DNA from 4 places in the Krasilnikovia sp. MM14-A1259 genome. Region 2 is predicted to be linked to each of the others. Evidence: riboswitches for the same ligand, from Rfam matches in the RefSeq annotation. Region 2 holds a riboswitch; each other region holds the start of a gene.
The links. Region 2 has a riboswitch for cyclic di-AMP ahead of ACMCNK_RS01240 (transglycosylase family protein). Riboswitches for the same ligand answer to the same signal wherever they lie in the genome.

Region 1 (4,143 bases), 5.5 Mb from region 2:
GACCGTACCGATCCCGCCGGCCCCGCCGGTCGGCTCCGCGCCGCAGCAGCCCGCGGGCCGGGCGCCGGTGCGCCGGGCCAACGCCAACGGCTGAGTGCGGTCACGCGAACGGCCCCCGTCCACCGGACGGGGGCCGTTTCCGCGTGCGGTCAGAGCAACGACACGTGTACGTGGTCGGTGTGTGCGCTCGGTCCGTGGTAGGTGTGCCAGCCGGTGGCCGGGAACCAGATCTGCTTGAACCAGATGACGTAGTAGATCCCGAGCCGGTCCGCGTTGCGGACCAGGAACGCCATGAGGTTGTTGCCGTAGTTCTTCATGTCCGCGTTGTGCGCGACCGAGAATCCCTTGTCCTGCAGCGACCAGTCGCAGGCGCGGCCCTTCGGATGCTCGAACGGGCCCCCGTCGCGGTGACAGCCGACGAACCGGTCGAAGCCCGCCTTCTTCACCTCTTTGTAGAGGTGGAACGTGCGCGGGGTGATGCATCCGTTGGTCGTGGGGTCGTTGACCGTGCACGCCTCGGGGGAGAATCCGCCGTCGGAGTTGCGCGGGGCGGGGGCGGCCTCCGGTGACTTGGCCACGACGAACCCGCCGGTGAGGCTCTCGCCGCCGACCAGCGCGAGCGCCTTGTCGGCGGTCTCCTTCTGCTTCTTCATCGCGGCGAGGTTCTGCTGCTGCGACTTGATCTCGGCGTCCAGCCGCTCCTTGGTCGAGGTGACCTCGTCGATCGCGCTGTTCAGCTCGTGAAGCTTCTCGTCGTTGATCGAGTTGATCTCTTCGAGCGAGATGGCCTTCTTGAGGAAGGAGTCGGAGCTGTTCGAGTTGAGCAGGTAGCTCATGCCCGACAGGTTCCCGGTGCGGTACTGCTGCCCGGCGACCGCGCCGACCTCGGGGAGCAGAACGTCCCGCTTGGCCTCGGCGTTCTTCACGTCGATGGCGAGCGCCAGCTGGGCCTTCGTCGACTTCGCCACGGCGGCCTTGGCGGCGACGAAGCGACGGTTGGTCGACTCCATCACCTCGTTGAGCAGCGGGGGGTCCGTGCCCTCGTCCGGCGAGGCGGTGCCGCTGCCCGGCTCCGCGCTGGCCGGGGCGGCCGGGGCGGCGAGCATCGTCAGCGCGACGAGCGGTGCCAGGGCTACGGTCAGCCACCGGCGGTGTCTAGCCGTCATTCTCTTCCTTCCACGTGACCACCGACCGGGTTAGCTGACGGGTTCGGGACGGAAGCGATCCCTACCGCGCGGGTGGCGCGGATTCACCCCACAAACGTGGTTCCCCGGCTCGCCCGAAGGCGATTAGGTGGTGGCCTGCCGGCACCTTTGGGGGTGGTGCCTTCCTGGCAAGACCGGCGGCCAGCTTACCTGACGAATCATCTAGACAGCCGGTGCCAGATGCGTTACCGGGCAACAACTTTCCGTGACTCACCCAGGGGAATCGCCGGTTCCGTGGCCGTAACGCCGGTCAATGTGAATCGTTGCGCTTCTCTCACTTCGTGACGCGTTGTCAGCGCGCGATAACTGAACGTGTGACCCCTGTCGAATCCCGCGCGAGTAGGTATTCTTCGACACGGTCTCCGTTTCATAACGGCGTCAGGAAAGGCGCCGGCGGAAACCACCGCCTAATCGCCCGCGGGCGAGCCGGGGAACCACGTTCGTTGGGGTGAATCCGCGCCACCGCGCGGTAGGGGCCACTTCCGTCCCGAACCCGTCAGCTAACCCGGTCGGCGGTCGACGGAAGGAACGCACGTGCGGCACACCCCTGCCCGCCGGCTGTGGGCGACGCTGTTGGCCCTGCTGGTCGTCGTGTCCGTACCGGTCGTCACCGGTTCGGCGGCCTCGGCGGCACCCCGGCCGCTGGCCGCGCCCGGCGACGACGAAGGCGGCACCAAATCCCTCACCGACGCGCTCGATGCTGCGTCCCGTGGCTTCGTCGACGCCAGGGACGCACTGGCCAAGTCCAAGCAGCGGCAGCAGGAACTGGCCGCGGCGCTGCAGAAACTCGACGTCGAGCTCGGCCCGCAGCAGGCCGCGCTGGACGAGATCGCGCAGCAGACGTACCGGACGGGGCGGCTCGGGCCGATGAGCGCGCTGCTCACGGCGTCCGACTCGCACACCCTGCTGGACCGGGCCGACGCTCTGCGGTCGTACGGGGTCCGGCAGGAGGAGGCGATGCACAACCTGAAGCAGACCCGCGACGGTCAGGCCCAGGCGAAGCTGGAGATCGACGCCGCGATCCGCGACCAGCAGAAGCAGCTCAACGTCATGGCCCGGCGCAAGGCCCAGGCCGAGGCCGCGCTCAAGGCCGCGGGCGGCGGCCAGGACGTCGAGGGACCGACCGGCGGCAACAGCACCAAATCCGCCACGGCTCCCCGCAACCTGGGCACCGGCTGCACGGTTGACGACCCGACCACCACCGGCTGCATCACGCCCCGCCTGCTCTTCGCCATGCAGCAGGCGCAGAGTGCGGGCTTCAACCACTTCGTGGCGTGCTTCCGGCACCAGAGCTTCGGGGAGCACCCGAAGGGCCGGGCCTGCGACTTCGCCGCCGACAAGGGCGGCTTCGGCGGGGTGGCCTCCGGTGCCAGCCGCGACTACGGCGACCGGCTGGCGAACTTCTTCATCGGCAACGCCGACCGGCTCAACGTGCTGTACGTCATCTGGTTCCGCCGGATCTGGCTGCCCAGCAGCGGCTGGAAGGCGTACACCCGGGGCAACGGGGACCCGTCGAGCGACCACACCAACCACGTGCACCTGTCGGTGCGCTGATCGGCGCGGGAGTACGGGGACTACCGGCGCATGTAGTCCTCGTACTCCTTCAGCACGTCCTCGGTGGGGCCGTCGGCGCGGATGAGGCCGGACTCCAGCCAGATCGAGCGCTCACAGGTGTCGCGGATCGACTGCTCGCTGTGGCTCACCAGGAACACCGTGCCGGCCTCCTCGCGCAGGTCGCGGACCCGCTGCTCGCTGCGGCGGCGGAACTTGGCGTCGCCGGTGGCCAGCGCCTCGTCGATGAGCAGCACATCGTGCTTCTTGGCGGCCGCGATGGAGAAGCGCAGCCGGGCCGCCATGCCGGAGGAGTACGTCTTCATCGGCAGGGAGCCGAAGTCGCCGCGCTCGTTGATGCCGGAGAACTCGATGATCTCGGCGGTCTTCTCCTTCACCTCGGCCGGGCTCATGCCCATCGCGAGGCAGCCCAGCACGACGTTGCGCTCGCCGGGCAGGTCGTTCATCAGCGCCGCGTTGACGCCGAGCAGTGACGGCTGACCCGCCGCGTAGATCTCGCCCCGGTCCACCGGCAGCAGCCCGGCGATCGCCCGCAGCAGGGTCGACTTGCCGGAGCCGTTGCTGCCGATGAGCCCGATCGCCTCCCCCTTGTACGCGACGAAGCTCACGCCCTTGACCGCGTGGACCTCGCGGACGGCGCCGGACTTCTGGCCGGTGATGATCCGCTTGAAGCTGGCCACGGGGGTGTTCGTGCCCTGGCCGGCGGCGCCGTAGATCCGGTAGACGATGTGTGCGTCGTCCGCGATGACGGTGGGCACCCGCTCGGTTGTCTCAGCCACGGCCGTATCCGTTCTCCCCGCGCCAGAAGTAGACGAACCCGCCGATGCCGACGAGCAGCGCCCACACGATCGACTGGATCCACAGGCGCATGGGCGGGCTTGCCAGCTGGACGTTCTCCATCAGCGCGTGCCGCATCAGCTCGATGAAGACCAGCATCGGATTGGCCTCGATCACCTGCAGCTTCCAGCCGTGAAACGCCTTCTCGAACTTCTGTGCGGAGTACAGCACCGCGGAGCAGTACATCCAGATCCGCATGATGAACGGGATCAGCTGCTTGAGGTCGGTGACCTTGGAGCCGAGCCGGGCGGTCAGCATGGCGAGGCCCGCATTGAAGATCGCCTGCAGCAGGAGTGCGGGCACGATGAGCAGCCACTGGAGGGTGATCGGCTCGCCCGAGATCAGCACGATGCTGATGAGCACCAGCATGGAGGCGATCAGGTTGCGCGCCTCGACCAGCACGACGGCCAGCGGCAGGCTGGCGCGGGGGAAGTGCAGCGCCCGGATCAGGCCGAGATTGCCCGTGATCGCCTGGACGCCGTTCTGCACCACCGACTGGGTGAAACTGAAGATGAACACCCCGGTGCAG
Region 2 (4,143 bases):
GTCTCCGAGCCGCGCCGATGCAGCTGACGGCTCCCGCCGACACCAATGGTGAACGGTTGGTCACTGTCCGTGCATGCGACTACGCGGGCAACGTCGGGCAGCGCACGACGGTGGTCCGCTTCGACACCTTGTCCCCGCAGGTCTCGATCGTCTCGCCGGGCCAGGGCGCGGTGCTGCGCAATCCCGTGGACATCGTCGTCACCACGGACCCGGACGTCACCGCGGTAACGGCCTCGGGTGGTGTCCCGATGATCCGCCAGCCGGGCACCAACCTCTGGAAAGCGACAATCCACGTCACGGAATTCGAGGGCGTGTTCTCAATCGACGCGCAGGACGCCGCGGGCAACATCGGCTCAGCGAATTGGTACGGCCGGATCGATGACTCGGGCCCGACCGTCGCGACTGTCACGCCGGCACGCCAGGCGCGGCTGCAAGGCACCTTCACCACGACGCTCAGCGACGTCCAGGACGTGTCGGGGGTGGCGAGGGCGGAACTCTGGTCGAACGGCAGGTACGTCGGCGTGGACACTGCCGCGCCCTACTCACTGCCGGTCAAGACCGGCACCTACAGCGGAACACCAAGAATCGGCCCAGGACGACGAAGGTGCAGGTCCGGGCGTAACGACAAGGTCGGCAACGTGCGCTATGCGAGCACCCGCACCTGGTACCGGGGCTGAAATCCCAGTAGTCGTTGACGTCAGAGCTCCACTTCAGACCAATTCGTCCCGGATCGACTCCAGGTCGAAGATGCGTACGGGTGGCTGACCACGGCCCGTGCCGTGCCACAGGTGGGCCGGCAGGGTTGCCAGCAACACCACGCGCAGCTCCTCGTGCCGACTGAACTTCGCATGCATCGCGTCGCGCATCACCGCATGTTTGCGCTCGTCCCACTGCCGCAGCTGGGCGGCGTCCAACAGCACAAGCTTGCGGTTCCTCCGCGCCGTCGCACCATCGCCACGCGCCAGATCGGTGCCGCTCTCCACGGCAAACCCCTTGGCCAGCTCCGGATCCACCAAGGCGATCTTCGCCGCCTGGAACGCGTGCTCGACCGTACGATACGTACGCTCGCCAAGCGTGATGTCGGCCGGCCAGAAGTTCGACAGCATCCGTCGCCAATGCTGCACGCCCGCCAGCGCGGCATAGCGGGCCGGGTCGGCAACCTGCTCGTGGACTCCCTGCCCGGGCGGCGGGTCGGCGGATCCGGAGAAAAAGTACAAGCGATCCTCAGTCGTGTTCACGCCCGGCACGCTACGGCCTGGGTACGACAGAAACACCGCACGAGCGCAGCGACACAGCTCCCGGAAAACACCACCACCGGGAAACCGCCGACCAGTACGAAAGTCCTGGTCCGCCCACACATGGCGCGGACAATCGCGACAGCCGTCCACGCGGTATTTCGACGTTCGCCAACCTCTCGGCGGCGATGTCCGTTAGCCGATGCCGGATCCGGGCGGCCGGGAGGTCTGGCAACAAGAGACCGATCTCACGATCAGGCCGGATTTCGTTGCCGCACCGTGATTTCCGTGGCTAGCGTCGCCACGTCCGCCAATGCGGGCCCCGTGGACGATAACGCCGAATCCAGGCCGTCGTAGCTCGGGCATTCCTCAACCAGGCCTGGAGCGGGGGACCCATACGTTCCTCGGCGCGCTGCAGCGCGCCTCGGGGTGAAGCCGCACTTTGCGGCCGGGCAACTCAGCCCGAACCCGACAGCTGACCTCGCAGGCGTGGAGGTTCTCTGTCATGGCACAGTTCCGAAAGCCCGCCCGCCTGATGCTGGGCGTGATCGCGGCCGGTGTCACCGGCACCGTGGCCCTGCTCGGGCCCGCCGCTCCGGCGTCCGCGTCCAGCGTCAATTGGGACGCCATCGCAAAGTGCGAGTCCGGCGGCAGGTGGCATGTCAACACCGGTAACGGCTACTACGGTGGGCTGCAGTTCAGCCGCGGCACCTGGGCCGGACACGGCGGCACGAAGTACGCCGGCACCGCCGACAAGGCCACTCGGGAGCAGCAGATCGCGGTCGCCGAGCATGTCCTGCGCTCCCAGGGCATCCACGCATGGCCGGTGTGTGGCGCGAAGGCGGGCTCCTCGACGCCACACCGGACGGCCGCGCACAAGGCCGGCAAGGCACATCGCGCGCACAAGGCGCCCCGGGCCCACAAGGCACATCGGGCCCACAAGGCCCAGGCCCACGGGCGGGTCCACATCGTACGTGTTGGCGAGACGCTGGCGTCGATCGCGGAGAAGCACCACATCAAGGGCGGCTGGCGCACGCTGTTCAAACTGAACCGCGGTGTTCTGGGCGGCAACCCGCACCTGATCCGTCCGGGCCAGCACCTGGCCCTGTGATCGTGGACGGCCGCCCTGGCATATCCGGCCGGGGCGGCCGTCCACGTCACCGGCCGGGGATGCCCGCGACGCCGGCCGTGATCGCCGGTTCGACCCGGACCGCGCATGCGGTGCAGCCAAGCGTCCACACGCTCAATGGTCCGGCGAGATGCCTGCACGCCGGGTGTCACCTGCGCGGCTCACCGGTCGACCCGCAGGCCGCCGACAACCGCGAGCAGAAGCGACTCGCCGAGCCGGTCGCGGTACCTGAACACCTCCGCCGACGGCGGCCCACCGGTGCTGCTCAACAGGAGCTCGACGGACACGACGTTGTGCCCAACCAGGGCACGCTCGGACAGCACCGTCGACACCACCGCCAAGGTGCGGACCCGCCCGGTGATGGTGAAGTCGGTGCGATACGCGGGATACGACACGACCGGGGCGGCCCCTCGCACGTACCCGCCCTCCAACACGCCGGTGTCAGCCACCGGCGACGGGATGGTGAGGTGCGCGCACCGGTCAACCAACTCCTGATCGCTTCGGAAGTCACGGACCGGCGTCACATACGACGTGATGCCGAGAGTGACCGTCACCTCCGGGTGGGGGCCCACCGAAATCTTGTACTTCTGCGCGGCGTCCACAGTGTGGGGACGCGTTCGCTCAGCCGCTGCCTGGCGGACGAGCGTCGCACGGCACGTCTCTGGCCGTACTGGGGGGATCGTCCCGCCACGGGAGTCCGTTGCGACACGCCGATGCCCGGCCGGCAGCAGCCGGTCGGCAGCGGTGGTCAGCGCCGCGGTGGCCGCGGCGTCGTCGAGCAGACGACCCGGGTCACCGCCCCCGGCCTCGGTGGCGGGTGCAGGCGGCGCGGAGGGAACCGCGACAACGGCGTCCGGGTCGCGGACGGGGGTCGTGTCGACAGAGGCCAGGTAGTTCGACCAGTCGTGCGGGCCGACGGCCAGCGGTGGCAGGATGCCGCCGACCAGCGTCACGCTGAAGGTCCCGACGAGCACAACCGTGGCGAGCGCGGCAACGCGGCCGGTGGCCGGGCGCTGCGCCCGCCGCCGACGCCGGTCCACAAGCCGCACGCCCGCCAGCAGCGCCGGCAACGTCAGGACGGTCGCGACGAACAGCTGCCACACCGGCCAGGCCACCGCGTCCAGCAGCACGTCCAGGCTGCGTCCGCGGCCACCGGCGGCGGCGACCCCGAACGTCACCGCGCCGGCCAAGGCAGCGGTGACGAACCCGCCGGCCAGTGCGGCAGGGATTGCGGGCATCACCGGAGCGCCCGCCGCAACCCCACCGCGGCGAACGGACAGCAGCACTGCCAGGACCACCCAGCCGGCAGAGGCGCAAATCATGGACCGCTGACTGATCAGTACGAACAGCTGGTCGTCGGAGTTTGCGGAGTCGATCCGGAGTTGCCAGGTCAACCCGGCGGCGATCCCGCCGGTGAGCGCCGCGACACCGATCACCCGCACCGCGACCGGAACGGCCACGGCACCGCGGCGAAACGCGGCAAGTCCACAACCGACCAGAATGAGCGGCGGTGCCCACCGCCACTCCCACAGCCCGGCGCCCATCAGCATGGTCCGAATACGACCCGCGTCGCCGTCCCGCAAGTATCCGACAAGGACCCAGATCGATGCGGTGAACGTGGTGGTCCACGCGATCGCGCCCGCCAGGACCGCGCTCAACGCCCGGGCCGCGTTCGCCGACACCGCGAGCCCGGCGGTCAGAACCGCGACGCCGGCCGCGACCACGGCCACCGTCGCGGCACCCAGAATGAGATGATCCGCGAACTGGGCCTGCCAGACC
Region 3 (4,143 bases), 6.8 Mb from region 2:
TCGAGCAGCACCGGCACGTGCGTGCCGCGAAGCTCCCCCATGTCGACCCCCATTGCCCTGCTCTTTTCCACGTCCACCCGGTTGCCCGGTCGTCTTCCGTACCGCCAGATCCCCATCCGCTCGTGCCCTGACGTGTGGGCGCGCCCGACCCCGGACACGCGCCTGGCGCCGGGGAAGAGGCGCCAGGAGCGGGAGCGGCTGGAGATCTCGCAGTACGGCGGCAGCGACGTCCGAGCCGCCTGCACGGCCCGCACCCGGTGGCGCCCTACAGTCCGCCGGGCAGCACCCCCTCCTCGATGTCGGCGAATTCGTCCTCACTCGCCGAGAGGTACTGCTCCCAGGACTGCTTGTCCCAGATCTCCACCCGCGTGCTGGCCCCGATCACCACGAGCTCGCGGTGGAGTCCCGCATACTCGCGCAGGTGCGCGGGGATGGTGACCCGCCCCTGTTTGTCGGGGACCTCGTCGTGCGCGCTCGCGAAGAAGACCCGGCTGTACGCCCGGGCCGCCTTGTGCGTCACCGGCTGCTCGCGCAGTTGCCCCGCGATCCGCTGGAACTCAGGCATCGGGAAGACGTAGAGACAGCGCTCCTGCCCCTTGGTGATCACGACACCTCCCGCCAGCTCGTCCCGGAACTTCGCCGGGAGGATCAGCCGGCCCTTGTCGTCGAGGCGCGGGGTGTGCGTGCCGAGGAACATCGGCCCTTACCCCCTGCCCCCAGGCGGTTTCGCGGTCCGCCGTTTCGCTCGGGCCGGCAAGTCCTCCGGGGAGCCGCCCGCTGGTGCCATCTCACCCAAGGGGTGTCATGTCCACCTGGAGCCGGTCCCAACTCGGCCTGCCAATGCGCTCCACCTTACTCCACTTCCCTCCACCCGCAACCGGAATGCCGCGTTTCGCGAGCCCGGTTCGCAGACGAAAGCGCACGTCAGACACATGGAGGCGCGGTGGAGGGCCGAGCGCCCGATCGGGCAGATCATGTTTCCGACATGCGGCGCAGTCGGGCACGAAATCCCCGCGAATCCAGACGTTCGGGGGTTGCACAGCCCCTCGGATCGCGGCGCGGGGAGGAAAGTGGAGGGCCGGCAACGACAGTGGGGCGTGACCCGAACCGGGTCACGCCCCACTGATGTCGTGATGCAGGAGGTACCGCTACCTCACACGGCGACGCGCCGCACGACGTAGTTCTTGCTCCAGATCTTGTGCTTGCCCACCGTGGCGCCGGAGTGCGGCGAGTCCCACATGTAGCCCCCACCGGCGTAGATGGCCGCGTGGTAGCCGTGCGAGCCGGAACGGAAGACGATCAGGTCACCGACCTGCGCGTCGGACTTGCTGACCGCCGTGCCGACGCGCTGCTGCGCGTTGGCCGTGTGCGGCAGGTTCTTGCCGGCGGCCTTCTTGTACACGTACTTCGTGTAGCCCGAGCAGTCGAAGACCCGGGGACCCGAGGCGCCGAACCGGTACCGCGCACCGCGGTGCCGTTCAGCCTCGGCCAGGATCTTCGCCCCGCTGGACGTCACATTGATCTTGACAGCCCGGGTGGCCGTACCGCGGTAGCTGCCCGCCCCGGTGAACTCCGTGCGCAACCAGGTGGTCGAGCTGGGAGTCGTCTTGAACGCGGCGGACCCGTTGGCACCCAGCCCGCGGGTGACCAGGGTCTGCCACTTGCCGTTGCGCTTGGCCTGCAGGCGTACCGAGCCCGTGGTCACGGCCTGGCCGGTACCCGGGTCGATCACCGTCGCCGTCACGTAGACGGCCTGGCCCCACTTGATCGTGCTCTTGTTGACCCGATCGGTGATCCTGGGCGTCACCGCCTCCGAGGCCGCCAGGTTGGTGGCGGTGCTGGTGGCGGCTGCCGCGGCGGCCGGCGTGGTGACCAGCTGGCCGGCGCAGAGGCAGAGACCCAGGGACAACGCTAGGGTGCCGGTACCGACGGACATGCGGCGGCCCCGGCTCGAACGACGTTCGTGCACGGTAGAGAGTTCCCTCCGGCACGCCTGCGAGGTTAGCTGTCGGGTTCGGGCGGGAAGGTTGCCCGGCCGCCGTTGGCGGCTTCACCCCGAGGTCCGGCACCCCCGCCGAACCGGCGGAAGCACCGAGCGGACCGGAATTGGGTCCCCCGTCCCTGCCCCCCATTGCCTTGTGTGTGGTCGCGCGGTGCATGGTCGTGTCGCCCGGGCCGGGGCAGGGCTCGGCGTGGCTCGGTTCGACACGAGCGGCGAGCGATCGCTCACCACCAGAAACCTTCCTAGCCGAATTCGAAGTTCAACGCTGGATCAAGATCGTTAACAGAAGATATTGGCACGCTGGCGCGTGTCCGGTTATGGCAACGGCGCGACAAATGCCGCCACACAGCGTTGCCTTGTGATTACCAGTGGGTGATGGTTACGGGTGAATCAGAACACACAAAAAGCACCACGACGGCCGATCATGCTCCAGGATGGACTCCCCCGTTTCTGGCGCCAAGCCTCCCAAAAAGACCATTGCGGACGCCACCCGGCCGATCCGGCAGTCCACCGAAAGCACGAGATCCGTCACGGAGCGGACGGGCCGGACGACCACTCCACGTAGTGCCCGGCTCCGGTACCCTCGCCTGCGTGACGGACGGGAAGATGCCCTTGCGGGCCAAGGTCGCGAGCTCCGTGTCGCGTACCGCGGCCGCGCTTTCACGGGCGGCGGGACGCGGCGACGGCTCGGTCATCGGCGGCTGGATCGGCCTCAAGATCGACCCCGACCTGCTGGCACATCTCGCCGCGGGCCGCGCCATCGCGCTCGTGTCGGGCACCAACGGCAAGACGACCACCACCCGCCTCGCCGCCGCCGCCCTCGGCGTGCTCGGGCCGGTCGCCACCAACTCGTTCGGCGCCAACATGCCCACCGGGCACACCTCGGCCCTGGCCAAGGCCGGGGCCACCCCGTTCGCGGTGCTGGAGGTGGACGAGCACTATCTGGCCCGGGTCATCGAGGCGACCACGCCGCGGGTGATCGCGCTGCTCAACCTCTCCCGCGACCAGCTCGACCGGGCGAAGGAAGTGGCGATGATGGCGCAGCTGTGGCGCACCGCGCTGGCCGCCCACCCGGACGCCCACGTCGTCGCGAACGCCGACGACCCGATGGTCGTCTGGGCCGCCGTGGGCAGCCCCCACGTCACCTGGTTCAGCGCCGGGCAGCGCTGGCACGACGACTCCTGGGTCTGCCCCGAGTGCGGCTCCGCCATCCACCGCGAGGGCGGCGACTGGCGGTGCACCGGGTGCGCGTTGCGCCGGCCGCAGCCCCAATGGCGCGTCGAGGACGACGGCGTGCTCGACCCCCGCGGCGACTGGCACCTGGTCAAGCTGCAACTGCCCGGCCACGTCAACCTGGGCAACGCCGCCACCGCGCTGGCCGTGGCCGCGGAGTTCGGGGTCCGTCCCATCGAGGCCGTCCCCCGGCTCGCCTCGGTCGCCTCTGTCGCCGGCCGGTACGCCCAGGTGGAGCGGGACGGACGCAACGTACGGCTGCTGCTGGCCAAGAATCCGGCAAGCTGGCTGGAGGCGTTCGACATGGCGGAGGAGGCGCCCACGCTGCTGTCCGTCAACGCCCGCGACCCCGACGGCCTCGACACGTCCTGGCTCTACGACGTGGATTTCTCCCCGCTGCGCGGGCGGCCCGTACTGATCACCGGTGACCGCGCGTACGACCTCGCCGTGCGCCTCGAAGTGAACGACGTGGCGTTCACGCACGTTAGTAACTTCGACGAGGCGTTGCGGGCCACCCCGCCCGGGCGCCTCGAGGTGATCGCGAACTACACGGCGTTCCAGGACATCCGAGCGGAGTTGGACCGTGTCAACTGAGAGCACCCTGCGGATCGTCTGGATCTACCCCGACCTGCTGTCGACGTACGGTGACCGGGGCAACCTGCTGATCCTCGCCCGCCGCGCGGCCCTGCGCGGCATCGCGGTCGAGACCCACGAGGTCCGCTCGGACCAGCCGATGCCCACCTCCGCCGACATCTACCTCATCGGCGGCGGCGAGGACGGCCCGCAGGCGCTCGCGGCGCAGCGGCTCATCGCGGACGGCGGCCTGCACCGCGCGGTCAGCCAGGGCGCCGCGGTGCTCGCGATCTGCGCCGGTTACCAGCTGTTCGGTACGTCGTTCTTCGCCAAGG
Region 4 (4,143 bases), 2.3 Mb from region 2:
CATCTCCACGACGATCGCGTCCGGGCGGACGGTGAGCGTGTGCGCGAGCGCCTCGGCGACCCACGGGTGGCGATGGGCGTCTCGGACCACGAGCACGAGCGGGCGCGCGCCCGCATCCGCGAGCACCACGGCGGCCGGATCGGGCACCCCGGCCAGGTCGTCGGCGTCGAGCCGGACCGCGGTCGTGCCGGGCAGCAGCTCGGCGAGGGGCCCGCCCACGCCCCACGGGGTCTCCAGGCCGACGGCGATGTTGCGCGGCGGGGCGAACTCGACCACGTGCGGCGCCTCGGTCAGCGGGAGCACGGGCGCCTGCGCCCGGACCGTGACCTTGACCGCACGGCGGGCGGCCGCGAAGCCGACCGCCGACCCCGTGACGGCCCCCGCCCCGTCCGTGCGACCGCCGCGGGCGGGAGCGCCGCCGGCGCCGGGCCTGTCATGGCCGGGCCCGGGAATGCCGGTCGGATTCGTGCCGGACGGGTTCCCGGGACGGGCGGCCGTGGTCCACGCGGCGAGGCGGCGGACCCGCGAGGCAGCGTCGTGCAGGCGTTCCTCACTGAGGTCACCGGCCCGGACCGCGGCCACGATGGCGTCGCGCAGCCGCACCGCGGTCTCCTCGTCGGCGTGGTCCCCGCCCACGCAGATCGCGTCGGCACCCGCGGCGAGCGCCAGCACGGCGGCGCCGGCCAGCCCGTACCGTCGGCGTACGCCGCGCATCTCGATGCCGTCGGTGACGATGAGGCCGGTGAAGCCCAGTTCCTCGCGCAGCAGTCCGGTGAGGATGCGCCGGCTCAGCGTCGCGGGCAGCTCCGGATCCCACGCGGGCACCAGCAGGTGGCCGGTCATGACGGCCTGCACCTCGGCGGCGATCGCGGCCCGGAACGGCAGCAGCTCGCACGCGTCCAGCTCGGCGCGGCTGCGGTCGATCACGGGCACGGCGTGGTGGGAGTCCACACTGGTGTCGCCGTGGCCCGGGAAGTGTTTCGCGCACGCGGCCACACCGGCGCGTTGCAGACCGGCAACGAACGCGGCGCCGTGCCGGGCGACCAACTGGGCGTCCGCGCCGAACGCGCGCACACCGATCACCGGATTGTCCGGATTGGAGTTGACGTCGGTGTCCGGCGCGTAGTTCAGGGTGACGCCCGCGGACGCGAGATCCAGCCCGAGGTCGTGGGCCACGGCCTCGGTGACCGCGATGTCGTCGACCGCGCCGAGCGCCAGGTTGCCGGGGCGCGAGCTGCCGTGGCGGGACTCCAGCCGGGTGACGTCGCCGGCCTCCTCGTCGATCGCCACGATGACGTCCGGCCGCTCCGCCCGCAGTTGCGCGGTCAGCGCCGCCACCTGGGCGGCCGACTCGACGTTGCGGGCGAACAGCGCCACGCCGCCCAGGCCCTCGGCGAGGCGGCGGCGCACCCAGTCCGGTGCGGTGGTGCCTACGAAGCCGGGCTGCAGCACGGCGGCGGCGAGCTCCGGCAGGTCCCCTTGTCGCGGCATGAGCCCCCGCACCTCCGGTGACGATCGACCACGCGCCTGCTGAACACCCGGCAACCGTCGTGGACGCGGCGGACGGACCAATGGTCACATCCCGCCCGCCTTCAGTCAACAAACCTTTCTATTACGGCGCCGCTAGAGTGCACGCCGTGAAGAGCTCCGTTCTGGCGACGTCCGGCGTGGACTGGTCCCAGGTACATGCCGTGCGGCTGCTCGGTGTCGCCCTCGCCGCGCTCATCCTGTTCTGGGCGATCCGCCGCATGTTCGGCGGCAAGTGAACTCCGACGCAAACGGCGAAGGCCGCCCCGGATCCGGGGCGGCCTTCACACCTACCTGTTCAGACGCCGACGCGTCCGTACTTGACGCGACCGGGCTCGAAGATCGCAGCCAGTTTCACCCGGCTGCCGGGCTTGGGGGCGTGCCACACCTTGCCGTGACCGGCATAGACCGCGACGTGGTAGGCGTGCCCGCCGCGAAGCCAGAACACCAGGTCACCGGGGCGCCGCTGGGATTTTGCGATCCGGTGGGTCTGCCTGTACTGGGCATTCGCGGTGCCGCCCAGCTTCAGCTTCGCCTGGCGGTACACATACCCCGCCAGACCTGAACAGTCGAACGCCGTGGGGCCGTGCGCCCCGAAGCGGTACGGCTTGCCCTTCTGCGCCTTGGCGTACGCGACGATCTGCAAGCCCCTTACCCGGGCCGCCGCGACCGCCCGGGCTGCCCGCAACCGGGCCGCCCGCGCCGCGGTGGCGCGGGCCTTGGCGGCGCGTTGCGCCGCGGTCAACCGCGCACCCGACCCGACGGCAACGGCCGCCGAGTCGCCCGACGCCGCCGAGGACGGCGCCGCTGTACTCAGGTTGACGGTGGTTACCAGCGCTGCGGCGATCCCGAACAGGGCGAGGCGACGCAGAACCGGCTGGTGACGGTGGAACATTCAGGCATCCTGATCCTTCAACCCGCGTGCGAGGTTAGCTGTCGGGTTAGGCCTTGAAGTGGCCCGTCGCGCGCTGCGCGACCACACCCCAAGCCGGTGTCCGGCACCGGCGCACTGGGTCCCCCGTTCCTGCCCATCGAAGTCACTGATAGGAGTCAGTCTTCGTTCGCACTTCCAGCGGGCAGGACTCCGCGGCCGGAAGCGGCGCCCCGAAATCGGGGTGCGCCTTACCGTCGGCATGCCGCCGGACCGGCTCAGCGCCACTGCCGTTGCAGGGACCTCGCGACTACCGAACCCGACGCGCGGGCCCGTACCTCGCGGGACATGGCGCGCCCAACAACCCCGGAAGTGGACGACCCGGACGCCAAACCGTGGCGTACGTCACACCCGGGTGCGCGGCTCGGCGGCGCAGTGAACCGGGACCCCGGCGGCAGAGGGTGCCTGCCCGTACGGTCGGCGACATACGCGGCGGGACCGGATGAGGATTCCGCCCAGCACACGGCGGGTACAGATCCCGTCCGTTCCGGCAGTCCAGGAGAATGTTCTCCCGGTCGCCGACAACCGTGGAAAGGACACCCGAGTGACGGACGAACCGATGTACGCCACGCTGGGATACACCGACGCGGAGTGGGGTCTGCTGACCGGCCTGCCGCAGTCGGTGCTGACCGCCGCCAGCGCCGCCACCCCCGACGGCGCCCGCAAGACCCGCGCCGAGAGCGCCGCCGGGCTCGACGAGATCGCGGACGCCCGCGCCAGCGCCAGCCCGCTGGTCGCCACGATCGCCGCGGCCGTGGTCGACCTCGCGGGCGACCCCGAGCGCGGCGAGGAACCGCCCGTCATCGCCCCGGACGACCCTGCCGCGTACGCCGCGGACGTGCTGCAGCGCGCGACGCAGGCCGCCGCGCTGCTGGCCGCGAAGGCCCCCGCCGCGGACGCGCAGACGTACCGGCACTGGCTGGTGGAGATCGCCGACTCGGTGGTCGGCGCGGCCACCACGGGCGGCGTGCTGGGCATCGGCGGCGAGACCGTGACCGAGAGCGAGCGCCGGTTCCGCACCGATCTGGCGACGGCCCTGGGGAACTGAGTCCGCGGGCCGGGGCCGGTCAGGCGATCGCTTCCTCCCCCATCTGGCCACGGCCCGTGACCACCGCATAGACCGAGCCCACCTGGGCCGCCGCCCGTTTCCACGAGTACGCCTGGCGGGCCCGGTCCACGGCGGCCGTCGCGTACGTGAAACGCCGCACCCGGTCCAGGATGAGCCGCCGCAGCGCGCTCCCGAGCGCCACGGGATCGCCCGGCGGCACGAGCACGCCGGTCAGGCCGTCCACGACCGTGTCGGCGAGACCGCCGCCCGCGGCACCCACCACGGGCAGGCCGCACGCCATGGCCTCCAGCGGGGCCGCCTCGAACCCGTCCTGCCGGGGCACGGCGGCGAACAGGTCCGCGGAGCGGTACCAGCGCGGCATGTCCGCCCGGGGCACGGCACCGACGAGACGGACACGGTCGGCGACCAGGCATCGCGCCGCGATGTCGCGCAGTCTCGTGGCCTGCGGGTCCGCGGGCAGCTCGGCGGCCGGTGGACCACCCACCAGCAGACATTCCGCCCCGGGCACGCCCCGCATGGCCGCGATGACGTCGCCGAAGCCCGCCTGCTCCCCCAGCGCACCCACCGCGATGATGCGCGCCCGGTGTGGATCACGCTCGGCCGCAGGCCCGGTCGG

Region 1: linked by a shared signal. The riboswitch ahead of ACMCNK_RS25685 (coiled-coil domain-containing protein) and the one ahead of ACMCNK_RS01240 (transglycosylase family protein) in region 2 are both predicted to bind cyclic di-AMP.
Region 3: linked by a shared signal. The riboswitch ahead of ACMCNK_RS32005 (C40 family peptidase) and the one ahead of ACMCNK_RS01240 (transglycosylase family protein) in region 2 are both predicted to bind cyclic di-AMP.
Region 4: linked by a shared signal. The riboswitch ahead of ACMCNK_RS10715 (C40 family peptidase) and the one ahead of ACMCNK_RS01240 (transglycosylase family protein) in region 2 are both predicted to bind cyclic di-AMP.

What each region holds. Positions count from the first base shown of each region.
Region 1 covers NZ_BAAGAJ010000002.1:5,673,897-5,678,039, forward strand. The annotation lists gene ACMCNK_RS25680 (glycoside hydrolase family 65 protein) at 1-94, shown strand, start outside; gene ACMCNK_RS25685 (coiled-coil domain-containing protein) at 150-1,166, opposite strand; cyclic di-AMP (ydaO/yuaA leader) riboswitch at 1,169-1,306, opposite strand; cyclic di-AMP (ydaO/yuaA leader) riboswitch at 1,600-1,736, shown strand; gene ACMCNK_RS25690 (coiled-coil domain-containing protein) at 1,740-2,759, shown strand; gene ACMCNK_RS25695 (ABC transporter ATP-binding protein) at 2,780-3,556, opposite strand; gene ACMCNK_RS25700 (ABC transporter permease) at 3,549-4,143, opposite strand, start outside.
Region 2 covers NZ_BAAGAJ010000002.1:171,664-175,806, forward strand. The annotation lists gene ACMCNK_RS01230 (Ig-like domain-containing protein) at 57-677, shown strand; gene ACMCNK_RS01235 (NADAR family protein) at 711-1,238, opposite strand; cyclic di-AMP (ydaO/yuaA leader) riboswitch at 1,561-1,735, shown strand; gene ACMCNK_RS01240 (transglycosylase family protein) at 1,741-2,346, shown strand; gene ACMCNK_RS01245 (hypothetical protein) at 2,526-4,143, opposite strand, start outside.
Region 3 covers NZ_BAAGAJ010000002.1:7,018,740-7,022,882, reverse strand. The annotation lists gene rsmH (16S rRNA (cytosine(1402)-N(4))-methyltransferase RsmH) at 1-41, opposite strand, end outside; gene mraZ (division/cell wall cluster transcriptional repressor MraZ) at 266-697, opposite strand; gene ACMCNK_RS32005 (C40 family peptidase) at 1,154-1,936, opposite strand; cyclic di-AMP (ydaO/yuaA leader) riboswitch at 1,976-2,095, opposite strand; gene ACMCNK_RS32000 (MurT ligase domain-containing protein) at 2,609-3,829, shown strand; gene ACMCNK_RS31995 (type 1 glutamine amidotransferase) at 3,819-4,143, shown strand, end outside.
Region 4 covers NZ_BAAGAJ010000002.1:2,449,756-2,453,898, forward strand. The annotation lists gene ACMCNK_RS10705 (glycoside hydrolase family 3 protein) at 1-1,491, opposite strand, end outside; gene ACMCNK_RS10710 (hypothetical protein) at 1,638-1,766, shown strand; gene ACMCNK_RS10715 (C40 family peptidase) at 1,826-2,422, opposite strand; cyclic di-AMP (ydaO/yuaA leader) riboswitch at 2,432-2,593, opposite strand; gene ACMCNK_RS10720 (hypothetical protein) at 3,003-3,506, shown strand; gene ACMCNK_RS10725 (glycosyltransferase) at 3,526-4,143, opposite strand, start outside.